Regions from separate parts of the Candidatus Enterococcus clewellii genome, predicted to be linked through region 1. Evidence: predicted binding sites of a transcription regulator. Region 1 holds the regulator's gene; each other region holds the start of a gene.

Region 1 (2,211 bases):
GGAAGACCAAATGACTCTAATATTGGGAGTAACAGGTAGTATTGCAACTGGTAAAAGTACTGCTGTAGAGGTGTTTAGAAAAGCCGGTTATCCAATCGTTGATTCTGATCAAATCGCTCGTAGAGTCGTAGAGCCAGGAACACCTGGACTACAAGCCATTGTCAATGTGTTTGGTGAGGAGATGCTGAACTCAGATGGTTCGTTGAACCGAAAAGCATTAGGAAAATTGATCTTTTCTGATGAGAAACAGCGAGAAAAATTAAATCAATTATTAGCGCCATTTTTAGAAGAAGCTATAATTGGTGACATCCAGTTAGCGACAAAAGAAAGTGACCTGGTAATCGCAGATATTCCACTTTTATATGAGCAAGGGTATGAATGCCATGTAGATCAGGTGGCAGTCGTCTATATCCCAGAGTCTTTACAAGTTAAACGGCTGATGAAAAGAGATGCATTGACTGAAGCGGAAGCAATCCAGCGAGTAAAAAGTCAGGAATCAATTGAGCTAAAAAAAGCAAAAGCCGATGTTGTATTTGATAATCAAGGAACAATGGTACAGTTGGAAAATCAAGTTCATGATTGGTTAAAAAAGAAAAAATAATAGAGAAGAAAGGTGATTTTTTGCTAGGAGAATCGCTTCTCTTGTCTTGAAAGCTCAGGTAGGAAGAAATCCCTTTGAATCACTGGTATATCAAATGTTTCATGTTATAATATAACTACTACTAAAATAAATAAAAACGAGGTGATCACTGTGCGTTGTCCAAGATGTCATCATAACAATTCCAGAGTAATCGACAGTCGTCAGGCTGATGATGGAAGAGCCATTAGAAGAAGAAGAGAGTGCGAGAGTTGTCATAATCGTTTCACGACATTCGAACGGATCGAAGCAGCTCCCCTGTTAGTCATTAAGAAAAATGGTGATCGTGAAGAATTCAATAGAGAGAAAATTTTGAGAGGGTTGATTCGTTCAGCGGAGAAGAGACCTGTTACTATGGAACAAATGGTAAAAATCGTTGATAATGTGGAGAATCGTGTACGAGAATTGGGCGAAAATGAAGTGTCCACAACATTAATCGGTGAGTATGTGATGGAGGATCTGGTTACTTTAGATGAGATTTCTTACATTCGTTTTGCCAGCGTATATCGTCAGTTCAAGGATATGAGTGTATTCTTGAAGGAATTGCAGGAAATCGTTGATAAGGCGAATTCTGAGAAAAAAGATGCGGAGCAAGAATAGGGAGGTCTTTCCGTGAAAAACAACAGGAAAGAGATCCAACCAAAACAGGTGTTTAAGGTATTAGTCAATCGTCCTTTTTCTGATCAGGAAAAAGAAATTTTAACTTTTTTATACCAGCCAATTGTAGGCGCTAGTGCGTATAGTCTGTTTTTAACTCTACTGTCAGAAGTTCATTCCTCAGGCTTAAGTGAAGCGTTGTTTCATAAGGACCTGATTCTATTATTGGATATGGGGAGTCGACAGCTAGAAGAAGCACGGGCCAAATTAGAAGGTATCGGATTACTGGATACCTTTGTTAAAGAAGAACCTGAGTTAGGTTTGACTTATATATATCGTTTGAATCAACCGGAAAACACGGAAAGTTTTTTTAAAGATGAAATTCTGTCATTGACGCTTTTTAATCGGGTTGGAGAAAAGAAATTCGATCAATTGTTTGATCGCTTCCGACCAGAATATTTCCCGTTGAACGGCTATGAAAATATTTCCTCTGGGTTTAAAGAGGTTTATTCGTTCAGAGAGGAACAGCTAATTACAGAAGGTTCTCGCTTGCAAGCTATCAAAAGCGCCTTTGATGATCCTGTGACCAAACGAACGCTTTCGGTCGTTGATCCTACGTTGTTTGACTGGGACTTCTTTCTATTGCAGCTCGAACATTTTGGTCTTAAGCTGCCTAAAGACGCTAATGGTTTGAAAGAAGAAATCTACCTTTATAACCGCATGTACGGAACAGATGAGTTGGAAATGTTGGAATTTGTAAAATCCTCTTTTGATTACCATACCAATGAAATCAATCGAAGAGCTTTGCGACAGGTTGTTGATCGTTCGTATCGTGAGAATCGACAACAAAAGCACAGCCAAGTACGAAGAAATGAACAGGTTGCTTTGACAGAGGAGGAGCAACGTTCTTATCGTTTTAATTCATTGAAAAAAGATGGGTTTTCAGATGCTGATATTCGTTCAATCATTGATAGTGA
Region 2 (2,211 bases), 1.6 Mb from region 1:
TCCGATCGTTGCCTGCATATCGATCACTTGATTGAAAAACTCTTCTCGCGGCCCTTGACGAACGACTTCTGAAAAGAATGCACCATCTTTGATAAAGATAATCCGATTGCAGTAGCTGGCAGTATAAGGATCATGTGTGACCATGATGATTGTTGCATCATCTTGTTGGTTGATATCCGTCATATACTGCAACAGCTCTGCGGCAGATTTAGAATCCAACGAGCCCGTCGGTTCATCTGCAAAGATAATTTTAGGCGCTGTAATCAATGCACGTGCAGCCGCAGCTCGCTGCTTTTGACCAATTGAAATGGCTGTGGGATAAGAGTCTAAGATCCCTTCAATATTCAAGATACCCGCTACTCTACTCAACCTCGTCTCCATTTCCTTCACCGATATATGGTCAACAGCCAGAGGAAATAAAATGTTGTCCTTTATATTCAGAGATTCCACAAGATTGAAGTCCTGAAAAATGAACCCAATTTCCTTCCTCCGAAAATCACTCAGCTGATTGCTTCTCATCTCCAGAATGCTTTTTCCATTTATTTTTACACTACCAGCCGAAGGGAGTTCTATTGTCGAAATAACATTTAAAAGGGTGGATTTCCCTGCACCGCTAGGACCCATGATTCCAACAAATTCTCCTTTCTCTACAGAGAAAGAGAGGTTATCCAAAACAGTGGCCTTGTTTAGTAGATACCCATAAGATTTACTAATATGTTGAACATCAATAATTTTTTTCATTACTTCTCCGCCTATCGCATGTATTGCTTTTATTTTACCAATATTTTTTGCTACTGAACATTTTTTCGTATGTTTGCATCTATCACTTTTGTAAGAACATCTATTTTTGAACATTTATTCACATAATTATTGTCGAAATACAAACAATATCGCATGAATTTATTTATTTTCCTAAGTAGTTCAACTAAAAATAGCAGAATGTCATCAATCCATTTTCTTGCTCGGAATTCTCAAAAAATTAATTTTGTCATTGAATGTATTTCAACAGTTTTTTTTCAACATGACGAATTCTTTCAAACCTTTATAAGACTTGTTTTCATAGTATTTTCAGGAAGACTACACACAATATATAGATGTTTTTCGCTGTTTTTTTTAAAAAATAACACTATATATAGGTTGAAAGAAAAAAGGAATTGTTTTATGATAGATGAGGAATAAGTCATCGAGGAGTTGGGAAATTTATGATGGAAATAGGACAAAAAGATTCATTAAGTAGTACTGCTTCATCTCTATACGATATCAAGATTATCAAAAGAGATGGGCGATTGGTTGATTTTGATGACCAAAAAATCTATGATGCTTTGATCAAAGCTGAACAAAAAATTCATGGAAGACTGGAACCTTTGGCACATGAACGTATCCAAGAAATTGTTGAACGTGTCGATCAGGAAATTTCAGAACGTTTTACTTCTAATGTAAAGATTTATGAAATTCAAAACGTGGTTGAACACATCCTATTGGAAAGAAACGAATACGCACTTGCAGAAGAATACATCAATTACCGTACTCGTCGTGACTTCGAGCGAAGCAAAGCAACCGATATCAACTTTACTATCGGTAAGCTATTAAACAAAGATCAAACAGTGGTCAACGAAAATGCCAACAAAGACAGTGATGTTTTTAACACGCAAAGAGACTTGACTGCGGGGATCGTTGGTAAATCAATCGGCCTGAAAATGCTGCCGGCTCATGTAGCAAACGCCCATCAAAAGGGGGATATCCATTACCATGATTTGGATTATCATCCGTATACACCAATGACTAACTGTTGTTTGATCGACTTTAAAGGGATGTTAAACAATGGGTTTAAAATCGGCAATGCCGAAGTGGAGTCTCCAAAATCAATTCAAACAGCCACGGCACAAATCTCACAGATTATCGCTAATGTGGCTTCCAGTCAATACGGCGGTTGTTCTGCTGACCGTGTCGATGAGCTATTGGCTCCATTTGCCGAATTGAACTATTTCAAACACCTAGAGGATGCGAGAGAATGGATCGATGGTGAAGAACGTCAGGAAGAATACGCAAAAGCAAAAACTAGAAAAGATATCTATGATGCGATGCAAAGTCTGGAATATGAAATCAATACATTGTTTACTTCAAATGGACAAACACCATTCACTTCTCTTGGTTTTGGTCTTGGAACAAGCTGGTTTGAACGTGAAATCCAAAAAGCGATTTTACAAATCA
Region 3 (2,211 bases), 950 kb from region 1:
AAAAATAATTGGAAGGTAGCAACCTTAATTCATGAAATTGGTCATGCTTTAGGCATCCCCCATTTAGGTGGTGGTTCCGATGGTGAAAATGCAATCAGAGACAATGTATTAGGGACAGAATTTATGTGTTCGTGGGCCGTGGGAGTAATTGGAAGTCCCTTGGAAAATATCGAGGGTGTTAGAAGCAGTAAAATAGATGCTGCAGCATTGGCAATGGCTGGTTTGACATGGGAAAAACCTAGAAAAGTAGCTTCATGGTTATTTTCTGAGGAAGAGGCATCTGTTCTTTATAACAATGGAGTGATCACTTCATCCGTCCCATATGGTGCTGAGCTTGACTTTAAAGGGAATTATATTCAATCTAAACAGCTTGTTGATCAATATTTGTTGATGGGCGAAAAGAATTATAACGTGTACCTTGTGAATGATGACGTGATTGTCAATCATTATTTTGAACGTGTACCAAACCATACAACAACCAAGAATTTAGAATTGAATGGTAAAACTATTCATGTTATTGGATATTATCCTTCGACGAAAGGGAATCCTTATTATAGAGTCGCTGTGGATAATCAAGAATATGTAATAAATTCTGCTGCTTTTGCTGAAAAAGTGGTTTGACCAACAGTTTGTACTCATGGTCGATGGCTTATTCAAGTATAGCAACCTTTAGACAGAGACAAAAATCGCTCATTAGCTTGAGCGATTTTTTTTATGAAAATAGAACCTTGTAGTAAAGACAATTAAGTGGTTATTGTTGGTATTTTAAAAGCAATTATTTATTTTTGTTGGATGAGGGTCATTTTTTCAAACTTCAGGTAAATGAATACCTGAGGTTTTTTATTAGGAAAATGGTCAAAAAATGTTATGGTGAGCAATTGCTTTTGTATCTCATATACAAAGTAAGAGGTTTTTTGAAGGACAATAAAATAATGTAACATCTTTCTAGATTGCTGGGAAAAAACAAAATGAGTAATGTTTGACAAAATTAACAGGCAACTGTATATTGTATTAGTTGTTAAAAAAAACTATTAAAAACACTATATATTGTGTTTTTTGATAATTAGTAAAGTGGGAGATTGATGAGTGTGATTGTATTAGCAGGAACCATTGGAGCGGGAAAATCAACATTGACGAAGCTGATTGCAGACCGTTTAGGAACGGATGCTTTTTATGAATCGGTAGACAATAATGATATATTGCCGTTATTTTACGCAGAGCCTAAGAAATACGCCTTCTTACTACAGGTGTATTTTCTAAACAAGCGATTTGAAAATATAAAAATGGCATTGGCTGAGGATAATAATGTATTGGATCGATCTATTTATGAGGATTCGTTACTTTTTCATTTGAATGCTGATCTCGGTCGTGCATCGGCTCCAGAAGTAAAAGTTTACGATGAGCTTTTAAAAAATATGATGGAAGAATTACCTTATGCGACAAAAAAGAAACGACCGGATTTACTTGTTCATATTCATGTTTCTTTTGAGACAATGCTGAACAGAATCAAAAAACGGGGGCGTCCTTTTGAGCAAATCGAGTATGATGAATCACTCTATAGTTATTATGAAGAACTGAATAAGAGATATACGCAATGGTTTGAAGACTATTCTGAAAGTCCGAAAATCCAAATCGATGGTGATGCTTTAGATTTTGTGGATGATGTGAGCGCCAGAGAAGCTGTGCTAGCAATAATTGAAGAAAAATTGGAGGAAATTTCTGATTTATAAGTCAAGCAAGTTTTTGGAGATTTCGGGACACCTGGATCGTATGACACGGCTGACTTGATAAGAGGAAGAAACGAATTGATTTAGTGATTCGGCAATATAGTAAAAGTTGCCTTCTGTATCATATTGTGTGCCCCTTAAGTTAGATTTGTTGGTCTAACTTAGGGGGCTTTTTAGTGATTAACTATGAAAAGACAAGTAGTAGAGGCATATCAGAACGGTGATGGTAGGTGTAAGACCTTGGCCCATTGCTTTAGCATTCGGGACAAATTATTTGTTAGAAAGTCTATTAAAATTGTTGATTCCTAGTATTTTGATACGTTAATTAGAAGAAAAATGTACACTTCTGAGTGTAAGCGAGATGTCATACACTATTGTTTGACGATCGGTGACTTTTACATTGATGTTACTTTGAAAGATGGACGATCTGCTGGAGATAGCATTATTATCAGATATTTCTCCATAAAAATATTCAAGGAATTTC

The links. Region 1 encodes NrdR, which represses ribonucleotide reductase genes. Its sites were predicted from a motif close to ACACNATATATNGTGT; they were not measured.
Region 2: nrdD (anaerobic ribonucleoside-triphosphate reductase) is a predicted target of NrdR. The motif match lies at 1,124-1,139, and genes of this name have one in related genera.
Region 3: A5888_RS09180 (deoxynucleoside kinase) is a predicted target of NrdR. The motif match lies at 1,038-1,053, and genes of this name have one in related genera.

The regions. Positions count from the first base shown of each region.
Region 1 is NZ_CP147247.1:989,678-991,888, reverse strand. It holds gene mutM (DNA-formamidopyrimidine glycosylase) at 1-14, shown strand, start outside; gene coaE (dephospho-CoA kinase) at 11-601, shown strand; gene nrdR (transcriptional regulator NrdR) at 752-1,237, shown strand; gene A5888_RS04640 (replication initiation and membrane attachment family protein) at 1,250-2,211, shown strand, end outside.
Region 2 is NZ_CP147247.1:3,977,025-3,979,235, reverse strand. It holds gene A5888_RS18605 (ABC transporter ATP-binding protein) at 1-741, opposite strand, end outside; gene nrdD (anaerobic ribonucleoside-triphosphate reductase) at 1,203-2,211, shown strand, end outside.
Region 3 is NZ_CP147247.1:1,942,823-1,945,033, reverse strand. It holds gene A5888_RS09185 (hypothetical protein) at 1-621, shown strand, start outside; gene A5888_RS09180 (deoxynucleoside kinase) at 1,083-1,730, shown strand.